2 regions of the Ignavibacterium sp. genome follow, and region 1 is predicted to be linked to the other one. Evidence: riboswitches for the same ligand, from Rfam matches in the RefSeq annotation. Region 1 holds a riboswitch; the other holds the start of a gene.
What was found. A riboswitch is a leader RNA that binds a small molecule or an ion and turns the genes downstream of it on or off. The one in region 1 is predicted to bind S-adenosylmethionine.
Positions count from the first base shown of each region.

Region 2: linked by a shared signal. The riboswitch ahead of metH (methionine synthase) and the one ahead of Q0X14_RS00565 (hypothetical protein) in region 1 are both predicted to bind S-adenosylmethionine.

Region 1 covers NZ_AP026678.1:132,487-139,945, reverse strand. Annotated here, with positions in the region: gene Q0X14_RS00580 (vWA domain-containing protein) at 1-51, opposite strand, end outside; gene metK (methionine adenosyltransferase) at 78-1,229, opposite strand; gene Q0X14_RS00570 (DUF6745 domain-containing protein) at 1,245-2,438, opposite strand; gene Q0X14_RS00565 (hypothetical protein) at 2,425-2,775, opposite strand; SAM riboswitch at 2,956-3,031, opposite strand; gene Q0X14_RS00560 (TOBE domain-containing protein) at 3,358-3,762, opposite strand; gene Q0X14_RS00555 (capsule assembly Wzi family protein) at 3,916-5,598, opposite strand; gene Q0X14_RS00550 (hypothetical protein) at 5,679-5,948, shown strand; gene Q0X14_RS00545 (DUF3078 domain-containing protein) at 6,077-6,925, shown strand; gene Q0X14_RS00540 (helicase HerA-like domain-containing protein) at 7,029-7,459, shown strand, end outside.
Region 2 covers NZ_AP026678.1:2,425,509-2,432,967, reverse strand. Annotated here, with positions in the region: gene Q0X14_RS10460 (hypothetical protein) at 104-412, shown strand; gene rfaD (ADP-glyceromanno-heptose 6-epimerase) at 466-1,440, opposite strand; SAM riboswitch class I at 1,604-1,719, shown strand; gene metH (methionine synthase) at 1,881-6,074, shown strand; gene Q0X14_RS10445 (cytochrome P460 family protein) at 6,171-6,662, shown strand; gene Q0X14_RS10440 (MarR family winged helix-turn-helix transcriptional regulator) at 6,845-7,459, shown strand, end outside.

The DNA of each region.
Region 1 (7,459 bases):
CATCGAACCAGAGCGATCCAATATTACTGTTATATGAGTTAAGTTTTTCATTTTATTCTCCTTTGAATTTTAAGTTGTTATTTAAGCAGATTACTAAGTGCTTCAACTTTATCTGTTCTTTCCCACAAAAATTCATTTTCATTTCTTCCAAAGTGACCATAAGCAGCAGTTTTTCTGAATATTGGTTTATAAAGCCCAAACTGCTTTATAATTCCATTTGGAGTTAAATCAAATATTTCAGGTATAATTCTCAAAAGATTTTCTTCATTGATTTTTCCTGTGCCGTGAAAATCAAGGAATACTGATATCGGCTCAGGTTTTCCGATAACATAAGCTAATTGCACAGTGCATTTTTCTGAAATTCCGGCTGCTACTATATTCTTTGCAATATAACGAGCCATATATGCACCTGAGCGATCAACTTTGCTGGCATCCTTTCCTGAAAATGCGCCACCACCGTGAGGACAACTGCCTCCGTAAGTATCGACAATTATTTTTCTTCCTGTTAGTCCTACATCTGCCAAAGGTCCGCCATTAACGAATCTTTCGGATGGATTTATAACGCAATCATCAGGTGAGTATGTTAAATCCGAAGGTACAGTATCTGTGATAACTTCATCAAGAAGAATCTCTCGTAGCTTTTTCCTATGCACAAATTCAGTGTGCTGCGTTGATATAATAATCTTAGAAATGCTTACTGGTTTTCCATCAATGTATTTAACTGTAACCTGAGATTTTGCATCTGGCAGAAGAAAATCATATCTGCCTGACTTTCTGACTTCAGCAAGTTTAATTAGAAGGTTATGAGCAATTGAAATAGGCAAAGGCATCAGTGAATTTGTTTCTTTGACTGCATACCCGAACATTATTCCCTGATCACCAGCACCAAGTTTTTCTTCATCTACATTTATACTTTCAGCTATATCTTCTGACTGTTTGGTGATGCTGGTAATCAGTTCATAATTTTCTGAATTGAAGCCATTGTAGCCGTTTGTATAACCAACACAGTTCAATACATTGTTTATAGTTCCTCGATAATCAACCTCAGCACTTGAAGAAATTTCGCCAGCAAGAACAATCAGATTCTTTGCAATCATTGTTTCTATTGCTACTTTCGAATCAGAATCTTTTTCCAGATAAGCATCAAGAATTGCATCTGATATCTGGTCGGCAACTTTATCCGGATGTCCTTCTGAAACTGATTCGGATGTGAATTCAAATTCTTTCATCTGTTCTCCTTTCTGTTAAGTTTCGAAGTATCTGCGCAGATCAGCAGAATAAATTCCAAAAGTCCAGGCAAGTGCGTCCTGAAATTTTTTGTATGTTGAGGGAACTCTTAAATAATATTTCTTTTTTGTGGATGGGCAGGTCACTTTTAGTACAACAATTGGAGCAATTTCCTCAATATCTATGCTGAGTAACTGATAAACGAATTTTTCAACTTTAACCTCGTCAAGTACAATATACCCAACCGCTTCCACTAAATTCCCTAAACCATATCTCTCAATCATTATTTCTTTGATGCGGGGATGTTGTGCTGAGAGTATTTCTTTTACTGTAATTTGTTCAGGATGCATAATTATTTTTTTGTTTACTGCCGTACCATTGTAGAAGTAAGCTTCATTACCCAAAATATTTTTCATAGCAGGACCGCCAGCACAATGATACTCTCCTCGGCTGTTAAATTTAACTTTGGGAATATCTACAATACCAATCAAATCATCCCCAAAAATGAAATAACCAAGACCTGCATCAATTGCTTTGCGCAGCAATTTTAATCCTTCAACATAAGTATCTGAATCGATTCCATCCTCGATTACAAAATTGTCAAGATAACTATATCCTCCCACCGCATAAAACATGCATTCGGATGCACAGAAAAGCAAACTATCAAGAGTGTTCCTTATCGGGAGATGATAATTTTTGAAGTTATCTCCGTAGTAATCAACAGTTTCATTGTGATTATAGCCAAGCATCTTGTATAAGAAAAGAGAATTCATTAAGCCTGAATAATTTTCAGAAATATTAAACATTCTTTGAATGACATTAAACGAGACTCCACCTCTGTGAAAGACCTCTGCAAGCATATTGTAGAATTTTATAGCAACTGAAACCGGCTGAATAATTTCCCCAGAATCATTAATCAGTTTTGGATTAACAATCAGTTCCTGGGTTAATATAATAGGGTAGCTTATTTTCTTTGTACATCCCATAAACCTCAGCCATTGCTCGGAATATTTTTTGAAATCTTCTTCATTTGCCGTTTTAATATTCTCAAACATTTTTTGCCAGCTTCTTAATCTTTCTTCAAATCTTTGAAGAAGGAATGTTGCCTCTTTGCTTGTGAGAGATTCTTTATTATCAGATTGTCCGGTTATTATTTTATAAAATTTCTCAAAGTGTTCTTTTTCCCGAAGAATAATTTTAGTCGGTCCCATAATTCTCACCCCTTTCTAAAGGATTAAATATTCTTTGTTGAACTATTGCATAAGCCCCTTCTAAAAGATGTATGGGCTTATGTTCCTCGTGTCCAATAACAGCCAGGTCAGTAACCTCCAGATAACCAATTAGCTGTTCTGCAGGAAGATAAAAGTTATCAGAAGATTTTCCATATGGTTTATATAATGTTGCATTCCCGTAATTAATTTTATGACAATGTTCGCTGACCTCACCTTCTTTAATCAATTTAGTATTTAACTTTTCACAGTTTCTTGGAATTTGATCAATTTTTAAGAAAAGGATATCTCCTTGTCTGATTGCTAATTTGTAGTCCATTTTAACCTCCAATAAAATTTAATTAACAAAAAAAGCCTGCTGCTAAAAGTTCAGCAACAGGCTTTAGTTAAAAAGTTCTGTTTGCCTTTTTAGCAGATTTTAAAGTGGCTGCAATATGGCTCAAATCCCACTATGTATTTAAACTAAAAAACCCTCGCCAAACGGGAGGGTGATCTTATAAAAACTCTCATATTGGCGCTTTAGCTATTTGTTTTAAGTCGCTGCAAGTTGCCCTTAAATCGCGACTGAAAAAATTTAATTAAGTTTTACAATGAACAGAATAGGATCAAATTCACGATGCTATATTAATATTCTGAAAATAAAATGTCAAGAGGGTGCTTATCAATAAATAATAATTCTGATCACTGCTGCACAAAACAAATTAGAAATTAAAAAATGAACTCTATTAATTTTTAGAAATAAAAATATTTCTAAAAATATTCAATCCCTAAAAGGGATTAAATTAACTTTAATTCAAAACTGCCTGTGTGCAATTCTGTGTCAGGCAGCTCTTAATTGCTTTTTGTCCCAGAGGGACAGAATATAAGATTATTTTGGGAAGATATTATTCTAATTACGAACTTAAATATTCTCTTCTTCAATTCTTTCTTCAGTCAAAAAATTGAACAAATGTATTTTTTCCAAATCCAATGAAAGTTGTGCTAAAGTGCCTTTTACTTGAGTTGCAAATCCTCTATGCTCAGAAACAATTTGCTGATTTTCAAAACTAAAATAGATCAATGTCTGATTACCTAAAGGTTCTACTAAATGTATTTCAGAATTTATTACATCTTGATTATTGTTCACTACAGTTTCGCTTTTTAGATGAATATCTTCAGGTCTTATTCCTAACCATACTTGCTTAATTGAATTTTTAATAATGGGGGCTTTGAATCTCTCTGGAATTACAAAAGTTAAATTTTTCAATGCGCTCTGAAAACATATATGAGAATTCTCTGATAATATTTCACCCTTAATGAAATTCATTGAGGTTATAATTATCTTATATTTATTCTTACGATAGATGCTAATATTTATTTAATAATAAATTTAATTATTGAGAATTTCCAAATTACGATAATTAGTATTAGACTCTGTTTTTAATGCGACTGAAGTGGTAGGATATAAATTCACCATTATTCAATATTCCAAAGTGAATTTTATAAGTGCATAACTAAGATTTTCAATAATAGATTTTGTGAGATTCTTTGTTGATAGATAATTAAAGTAAATGTCAAAATAAAATTCACGAATCGGCTCGATTCTCATTCCCAAAATAAAATGTGAAGTGTTAATTCTTTCACCATCTAAGAACTTTGCTGTTTTGTTTTCTAATATATCAGGATGACTTAAAAAAATATCTCCACCAACATTTTTAATCAGATTACCATTTTCGTCATATACATTATTTCCTTTTCTTGTAAAACGATATTCACCCGTTAATCTTATTCTATCACTAAGATTATAATTAGCCCTGAACATTATCTCGTCAGCATTAGGACCAATGCGATGTCCCAGGTTTGTTCCGAAAGCTGTATAAGTGTTCTTTGGATCACGATGAGTATAAACATAAGGACGAATTTTGGTGTATTCTAAAATTAATGATAAATCATTTACTGAAAATGGCTCATACCAAAATGCATTTAGTTGATATGCAGTTTTGTTGGTATATCTTTCTAAATCCTGAAGATTGCTGAGTATATTTTCATCAAGATAAAATGTTGCCTGAAACTGAAGCTTCTTCAGAAAGTTTGTTTGAAAATCCATCCATAGAGTTCCATTATCTCTGTCCTGTAAATCCATTTCAATAAATTTATAAAATGCAAGTGGACTTAAATAACCAAGTTCAATTCCTCTGCCTGAGTAAATCATTGTTTCACCGATTCCAAAATCAAAAAGATTTTTGAAGGATAATCTTAATCTGTTCAATGCCAGGTATTTTGTATAACGCTGATTTATATCATAACTAAAATTGCCAACAGTTGATGCGTGCAGAGAGGTAAAGTGGATAACACCATAATCAAAATTAAATTTTATAAAATCGAGTGTGGGATTTTCTCCGGAGAGAACTAACTTGCTTCCATAGCCATACCCAAAAGTTATATCTTCTCTCCCGAGTTGAACGGACAAATCCATGTTTTCCGTTGGTGAAGTATAAAATTTCAGATATCCATAATTAAAACCATAATTACCAATATTTTCCAGATTTTCAACCCATTTATAATTTGAAAGAAGTTTTGGCTCAATGGTTTCCGCAATTCTGTCATTACCTGAAACTCCCCCTTTAATCACTGTCAGGTTATAACCAAGATGATTAAAAACTGTTCCGCGCATTCTGAAGCCGATATCATAAAGGTTAGCATTATTTGTTGGTGTTGGTGAAAACCTTTGCCCGTGATAGAAGTGACCAAGCCATTCCAGAAAGATATTATTCCCATCTTCTTTATAGCCATAAAGATATTTTACTTTTTGTGAAAACATCTCCGGTAAATCGGAAATAAAATTATTATCCGGATTAAAAAGCTGTGTAGAGCTTTCCGGATTAAGATCATCATTAAGCTCTGCTAAGTATTTATTAAGAAGTTTTTTCTCTGTGGGGCTTAGTGAGGGTTCATTAATTTTTATAAGGTTTAGAAGTTTAATTATTTCAAATCGCGACATAACCGGATCATCTTCTTTAATATAGTCCACTAATCCTTTTACATAAATCTCTTTAAGAAAAATGTAAACCGGATGATTTAGCTGCACATTTTCAACCTGAGCAAAACAAATTAATTGTACATTCAGAATAATTATTGGAATAAATAACTTAAATCTTCTCATTGTATTTAAGGTATGTTTGTGATTGATATTTTTTTTGAAAACATTAGTTTAGTTTATCTTTGCAGAAAAGTTAAAAAATTATGAGACCAATTTACCTTTATATTGATAAATACGGAATTACAAGAAAAGTTGCTGTTGATTTATCATACTTATTCCCACACAAACAAATCAGATTACCAAAGTGGCAATTTGAAGAGGGACTTTACTTGAGATACTTACCTGACCTTAAAGACCCTTCTAAGGTTGAAAAATATTTTCTCACCAAAGATAAAATATTAAAAGAGGATAAGAATTTTTATTACTTCGCATTTCCTTTTAAGTATGAACAAGTATCAGAAGTAGCCGTCTGACTGGTTTCTTATGTAACTTTAAATAGTTTGTTCAAGAAGATTAAGTTTAAATTTTTGAATTCTTATTCAAGATCCCAACAATTTTACTTTTAAATTATAATAACACAAACCATTACACAGGTGTAAAAATGAAAAAAATCTTTCTGTTAATTCTTATTTCCACAAGTATTATAACTGCACAGGATGTTGCCGATTCTCTTTTAAAACAAGGATGGAATCCAACTGGTGTTGTTGGCATAAACCTTTCTCAGATTGCGTTCAAAGATTGGACACAAGGTGGTTCGAATTCTTTAGCATATACTTTATTTTCAAATTTTGGAGTAATCTACTTCGATAATCCGTGGAAATGGAGAACCAATCTTAAAGCAGCTTATGGCAGAACGAAGCTTGAAGACCAGGGTTACAGAACTACCGATAATGAATTTTATTTTGAAAGTATTTTAACAAGAAAAATCGGTTGGCCTGTTGACCCATATTTTGCTCTTACCATCCGGTCTTCTCTTACAAAAGGATATGATTATAAATCAGATCCGGCAGTTCAGATTGTTGATTTTTTTGATCCCGGTTATGTATCTCAGGCATTAGGTTTTCAATATTCACACGGTGAAATTTTTTCATCACGACTTGGAGTAGCATTACAACAGACTTTTGCAAATAAATTTGCAGCAGCTTATACTGATGATATCGAAACTACTGATAAGATTGAGGATTTCAAGTTTGATACTGGTATTGAATCCGTGTCTGAAGTAAAATACAATTTTTATGATAATATGACTTATCTAAGTTTTCTGAGATTGTTTTCGAGATTCAATTCGCTTGATGTTTGGGATGTAAGGTGGGATAATATTATCGCAGCAAAAGTAAATAACTATATCACTGTGAATTTTAATGTTGTACTCGTTCACGAAATCAGTCAGAGCAGAAGAACACAGTTCAAAGAAGCAATAAATATTGGAATAGCTTATAGTTTATTTTAATTATTTTAAAGTTATTAAAAGCAAGCTTTATCCAACTGAAAATTATTCATAGAACTTTAAAGAACAGACTGACAGTCAGTTTAGCAATTAATTGGAATTTAAAATGAGTACAAAAGAAAAATTTATCGAAACTATCCGGCAAGGATATAGTTTCAAAGGCGATTCTATTATTTTCGGTACAGCCATTTTTAATGGCGAAGCAATTCCCGATTTACATATCAAAATGCCACTCGCTACAATAAATCGGCACGGACTAATAGCAGGTGCAACCGGAACAGGTAAAACCAAAACAGTTCAACTTTTTGCAGAAGCACTTTCTGAGAAAAGTATTCCGGTAATGCTTATGGATATCAAAGGTGATTTAAGTGGAATTGCTGCTGAAGGTTATGTCAATCCAAAGATTGAGGAAAGACATCAGAAAATTGGTCTTCCCTATCAGCCAAAAAAATTTCCGGTTGAATTTCTATCTCTATCAGATGAAAAAGGAGTTAGACTTAGAGCAACCGTTTTAGAGTTTGGTCCGATCTTAATTTC
Region 2 (7,459 bases), 1.3 Mb from region 1:
AAAAATTTTTTGGATTTTTATTTTTCTGTTTGGAGATTTACACAGCAACTATAAATTAACTTAAGAAATTACAAAGATTATTTGGAGACTATTAAAGATGGAAATGAATGAATTAAATTTTCTTAATAACGAACAAAACGAAGTCAATAAATCATTCTGGAGACTTCTTGCAGAGCAGGAACTTTCTGCAGCTAAAAGAAAAAACCCTGATGAAGACGACGATTTTGATGATTATGATGATGAAGAAGATGATGATCTTGTTGATGATGATGATTTATTTGATGAAGATGAAGACGATGATTTCTTCGACGAAGACGAAGAGCCTGCAGATGATTTAATTGATGACGATTTTGATATTGATGATCTCGATGATGAAGATGATCTTCTGGATGATGACGAAGAAAAGTTTTAAAAAAAGAGTGAGCTAACCGCTCACTCTTAATCTCACCTTTATTCTTAGTCTTTTCAGTAACCTAGATATAAATTTTTCAGTAAATAATTCTTAACATAATCAGTTACTCCATCCTCTAAAGAAGTAATTGATTTATTATATCCGGCCCTTTTGATTTTAGAAAGATTAGCTTCGGTAAAGTATTGATACTTTTCCCGGAGATGTTCGGGCAAATCAATAAACTCAATGTTTACCGGTTTACCAACAGCATTGAATAAAGCTGTTACAAGATCAATCCAGGTGCGAGCTTTTCCGGAACCAACATTGTAAATTCCGTTTTGGTCTTTATGCTCAAGAAAATGAAGTGTCATATCAACAGCATCCTTTACATAAACAAAATCACGCATCTGCTCGCCATCTTTATATTGAGGATTTAAAGATTTGAATAATCTAACCTTTCCTGTATCACGAACCTGTTCAAATGCTTTGTGCACAACCGAACGCATATCTCCCTTGTGATATTCGTTAGGTCCGTAAACATTGAAATATTTTATTCCTACTATTTTATCAAGAACATTATTTCGTTTTGCCCAAAGGTCAAATAATTGTTTTGAGTAGCCATACATATTTAATGGACGAAGACTTTCCAACTTCGATTCATCATCATCGAAACCAAGCGAGCCATCTCCGTATGTTGCTGCAGAGGAAGCATAGATAAATCTAATCTCTTTTGATAAACAATACCTGGCAAGTTCCTGAGTATAGAGATAGTTATTCGAAAAAAGGTGATCTGCGTCTTTTTCTGTAGTAGAAGAGTTGGCTCCCATATGAATTATTGCTTCAACAGGAAATTCAATAGAGTCTTCAACTATAGAGTTAATAAAATCATTTTTGTGAATAAACTCCTGAAACTTTAATCCGACAAGATTTTTCCACTTTTCTGTAGTGCCGAGCTCGTCAACGATAATAATCTTATCATTCCCGAGATTATTTAATCTCCACACAATAGCGCTTCCGATAAAACCAGCGCCACCAGTTACAACTATCATATGAAACAATCCTTTGATTTTTGCTGTTTGAAATTTAAAGATAATTGACAAGCTATAAAAGAAATGCGGACATCATTTAGTTCAGTATTAAACGATCAACTTGACAAAGCAACTATTATTCATATATTTGAAACAGGATTTAATAGTTCTTTTACATAATAAAATCTTATCAAGAACGGTGTAGGGAACAGGCCCGTTGATACCGTAGCAGCCGGTCAAGACTTTGTCGTGATGTCGGGTGCTAAATCCTGCCCCTGTTTATCAGGGGGAAGATGAGATGAAGAAGTTTTGATTGCCTCTTCATATCATCTGAAGAGGCAATTTAGTTTTAAATCTCTTTGTGTCTTCGAGTCTTCGTGGCAAAAAATCTTTTCCGCCACGAAGGCACAAAGACACTAAGAAAATAATTTTTTATGGTTTGATAAATAAAGGTATTCGTAATGAATGTAGAAATTTTCAAAAAACTTTTGTCTGAAAGAATCCTCATTCTCGATGGTGCAATGGGAACAATGATTCAGCGCCACAAACTTACAGAAGAACAATATCGCGGTGAGAGATTTAAAGATCATCCATACGATTTAAAGGGTAACAATGATATTCTTTGTCTTACTCAACCAGAAATAATTAAAGGTATTCATCGCGCTTATTTTGAAGCAGGTGCCGATATTGTTGAAACTAACACATTTAACGGAACCCCAATTTCACAGGCAGATTATCATACCGAGCATCTTGTTTATGAAATAAATTTCGAAGCTGCCAGAATTGCAAAAGAAGTTGCGGAAGAATTTAATAAAACTGATCCTATCAAGCCGAGATTTGTTGCAGGCGCATTAGGACCAACAAACAAAACACTTTCGATTTCACCGAATGTTAATGATCCGGGTTATCGTGCCGTTACTTTTGATGAAATGGTTGATGCGTATTATCAACAGACAAAAGGACTTGTTGATGGCGGTGTTGATATCCTTTTGATTGAAACAATCTTTGATACATTAAATGCAAAAGCTGCAATCATAGCAATTCAAAATTATCTCGAAGAGAAAAATATTGAGCTTCCGCTTATGATATCGGGAACTATTGTTGATATGAGCGGAAGAACTTTATCAGGACAAACAGTGGAAGCATTTTATATTTCAATTTCTCACGCTAAAAATCTTGTAAGCGTAGGATTAAACTGTGCTCTTGGTGCAAAGCAGATGAGACCATTCGTTGAGGACTTATCGAATATAGCTGATAAATTTATTTCTGTTTATCCGAATGCGGGACTTCCAAACGAAATGGGAGGATATGACGAAACTCCGCAATCAATGGCAAGTGTGCTTGAAGATTTTCTTGCAAGTGGATTTGTGAATATAGTTGGTGGATGTTGCGGAACAACTCCTGACCATATCAGAGCAATTGCAGAAATAGTCAAACATCATAAACCACGAATTCCAAAACCTCAGGAACCATATTTAAGATTAAGCGGACTTGAACCCGTCATACTTCGTCCCGATTCAAATTTTATGAACATCGGTGAAAGAACTAATGTGGCCGGTTCGAAAAAGTTTGCGAGGCTGATTAAAGAGGAGAAATATGATGAAGCACTTTCGGTTGCACGAGATCAGGTTGAAGGCGGTGCTCAGGTGCTTGATGTTAATATGGACGAAGGTATGCTCGACTCAGAAAAGGCAATGACAAAATTTCTGAATCTACTTGAAGCAGAACCTGATATTGCGAAACTCCCGATAATGATCGATTCATCAAAATGGTCAGTTATAGAAGCCGGATTAAAATGTTTGCAGGGAAAAGGAATTGTAAATTCCATATCATTGAAAGAAGGCGAGGAAGTATTTAAAGAACATGCAAAGAAAATTTTAAGTTATGGTGCAGCAGTTATAGTGATGGCGTTTGATGAGAAAGGTCAGGCAGACACTTTTGAAAGGCGTATAGAAATCTGTAAAAGGGCTTATGATATTCTAACCAAAGAAGTTGGATTTCCACCACAGGATATAATATTTGATCCGAATATTCTTGCTATTGCAACAGGAATGTCTGAGCATAATAATTATGCAGTTGATTACATCGAAGCAACACGCTGGATAAAACAAAATTTGCCACTTGCAAAAGTAAGTGGAGGCGTTAGTAACCTTTCTTTTTCATTCCGTGGTAACGATGTTGTTCGTGAAGCTATGCACTCGGCTTTTCTGTATCACGCTATTAAAGCTGGAATGGATATGGGAATTGTAAATGCCGGACAGCTTGTAGTGTATGAAGATATTCCCAAAGATTTACTCGAGCTGGTTGAAGATGTTATTCTTAACAGAAGAACTGATGCAACGGAAAGATTAATTGATTTTGCTGAAAAGATTAAGAAGCAAGACAAAGTTCATATTGAAGAAAAGAAAGATGAATGGCGAAATCTTTCGGTTGAGGAAAGATTAAAGCACGCACTGATTAAAGGCATCACTGATTATATTGATGATGATATTGCAGAAGCTCTTGAAAAATATTCCGCACCGCTTGAAATAATTGAAGGTCCTTTGATGGCAGGAATGAATGTAGTCGGTGATTTATTTGGTGCAGGCAAAATGTTTCTTCCACAGGTTGTAAAAAGCGCGAGAGTTATGAAAAAGGCAGTGGCGATACTGGAACCTTTTATTGCCAAACCCCAAATCTCCTCGGGAAATGAAAGCCTCATCCCCAGCCCTTCTCCAAAGGAGAAGGGAGCAAATGCCTCTTCCTCAGAGTCAGATAAGTTTGATTGGATGACAGCAGATCCGGGCGTTTATGGATTACTTAAGGAATTCGTTAAACAAAACCGTTCTAATCCTACTGAAGCAGAAGAAAAAATGTGGGAGCTTTTACGGGATAGAAGACTTGAGAACTATAAATTCAGAAGACAACACATAATCGGAAAATATATTGCCGACTTTGTTTGCCTCGAACAGAAACTTATTATAGAAATTGATGGACTGATTCATCAACTTCCTGATAACAAAGAATCAGATGAAATTCGAACTCAATGGCTAAATGAAGTTGGCTTTAAAGTGATTCGATTTACCAATGAGCAGGTAATTAAAGACACTAAAAATGTATTGGAGGAAATTATAAAGAATTTAAAAGTCCCCTCCTTTGGAGGGGATTTAGGGGAGGCTTCTAACAGAGAGGGTTTTGACGAAGCAAAAGAGGAGGATTTAGGAGGGGCTTCAGTATTATTGGCAACAGTCAAAGGCGATGTTCACGATATAGGTAAAAATATTGTTGCTGTTGTGCTTGGCTGTAACAGCTATAATGTGATTGATCTTGGAGTTATGGTTCACGCCGAGAAAATCATTCAAACGGCAATTGACAAGAAAGTTGATGTTATTGGTTTAAGCGGGCTTATCACTCCATCGCTCGATGAAATGGTTCATGTTGCAAAAGAAATGCAAAGAAGAGGACTGAAAATTCCTTTGCTTATTGGTGGTGCAACAACATCCCGCGTTCATACAGCTGTTAAAATTGATCCAAGCTATGATGGAGCTGTAATTCATGTTCTCGATGCATCGCGCAGCGTTCCTGTTGTTTCTTCTTTACTTAATCCTGATGAAACAGAAAGAAGAAAATATATTCAATCAGTAAAAGATGAATATAAAAAACTGCGCGAAGATTATCTGAAGAAAAAAACCGATAAACAACTTATTCCTATTGAAAAGGCAAGAGAGAATAAGTTGAAAATAGATTGGAGCAAATCGCAAATTAAAAAACCAAATAAGTTGGGTGTTACTGTTCTGAAGAATTATTCGCTTTCAGTATTAAGAAATTATATTGACTGGACTCCGTTCTTTCAAACATGGGAATTAAAAGGGAAGTATCCCGCAATTTTTGATGATGAAAAAATCGGAAGCGAAGCTAAAAAACTTTTCGATGATGCAAATAAGCTTTTAGAGAAAGTTGTATCCGAAAATCTTTTAACTGCAAATGCTGTATTCGGATTGTTTCCTGCTAATTCCGTTGGAGATGATATTGAAGTTTACAGCGATGAATCCAGGAAAGGAGTTCTTACCGTTTTACACACACTTCGCCAGCAAATGCAAAAGACAGTAGGACAGCCCAACATTGCTCTGGCTGATTTTGTAGCACCAAAAGATTCCGGACTAATCGATTATATTGGCGCATTTGCTGTTACTGCAGGAATCGGAATTGAGAAACTGATCCGGGAATTTGAGAAAAATCACGACGACTATAACAGCATAATGATTAAAGCAATAGCTGACAGATTAGCCGAAGCATTTGCAGAACATCTTCACGAACTTGTCAGAAAAGAATATTGGGGTTATGCATCGGATGAAAATCTAACTAACGAAGAACTTATAAAAGAAAATTACATCGGTATTCGTCCGGCACCCGGATATCCTGCACAACCGGATCACACAGAAAAGCCAATCATATTTGATTTACTAAAAGTTGAAGAACACTCTGGCATTAAACTTACTGAATCAATGGCAATGTATCCCGCCGCAAGTGTAAGCGGATTGTATTTTGCCCATCCTGAAGCAAAGTATTTTCAGGTTGGAAAGATTGATAAAGATCAGGTGCTTGATTATCATCGCCGCAAAGGAATGAGCGTTGAGGAAATTGAAAGATGGCTCAGTCCCAACCTCAATTACTGATTTTTATTTTACAAATTACTTGACAGGTATTTCTTTAAGGATTATATTAGTTAGGAATCCTAACTAATTTATTTAAATCAAAAAAAGGAGTGCTTTATGAAAAAACAAATCATTCTTTCTTTCGGTCTTTTTGCTGCAATAGTAGTCGGAACAGCAGTATTGTTTGGCTTCGGTAATGATGAAGTCAAATATCCCGATGGTTACAGAAACTGGACGCATGTAAAAACACTTATTCTTGAAAAAGGTCATCCGCTTTACGATGCTTTCGGTGGAATTCATCATATCTATGCAAACAAAACTGCACTCGAAGGATATAAAGCCGGAAATAAATTCAAAGATGGTTCTGTAATAGTTTTTGATTTGCTGGAAACAGTTTCCGCAGATAATGCAATTGCAGAGGGAAACAGAAAAGTTGTCGGTGTAATGGAAAAAAACTCAAAAAAATACAAAGACACCGGCGGTTGGGGATTTGAAGGATTTAAAGGTGACACTAAAGAAAGAGTTGTGAAAAATATGTACGGCGAATGTTTCAGCTGTCATCTTTCGCAAAAAGATAAAGATTATGTTTTTAGTGAGTACAGAAAGTGAGTTGTAATATCAGTTCCTGTTAATCGGGTGTCACCCTGCGTTTCGGGACTGTGTCTTAGCTGCCATTGCGAATTTATTTTGGAATCTGAAACAGGTTCAGATTGACAAATTATTATGACACAGTCGCTTATCGAAGGGTGACATTTCTGTTTTCTATCCTTTTAATTATTTAATTTTGTTTTGTGAAATCTATATTCAATCATAAATATCAGCACAGCGATCTGGATTCAAAACTTGTTCTTGCACTTGAGAGAATAAGTCACATTTTCAGAGTACTGCTTTGGGAACAGACCAAACAGTATAATCTCAGTCCGATTCAGACACAGATTCTTATTTATGTTTACCATCAGCCGAAAACCGACAGAAACATCACCACACTTGCCCGGCGATTAAATATTACAAAAGCAACCGTAAGCGATGCTGTTAAATCTTTGGTCCAGAAAAAACTAGTAAAAAAACTTTCTGATAAAGAAGATGCAAGATTCTTTTATCTTGAATTGACTTCAAAAGGGAAAGAACTTGTAAAGAAAATTGAAAGCTGGGGTGAAAAGTTCAGAAGAAATTTCAAAGATATTTCCATAGATAAAAAAATAAACCTTTATGAAACTCTTCTTCAGATACTAATCAGCTTTGAAGAAGAAGGAATAATAAACCGCAACCGAATTTGTATTACCTGCAGACACTTTCAAATTCAGAAGAAGAACAGAAAAGAAACCTATTTCTGCCAGCTTCTGAATCTTCCACTTCGAACTGAAGAACTCAGAGTTGATTGTCCTGAGCACGAATTAGCAGTTGGA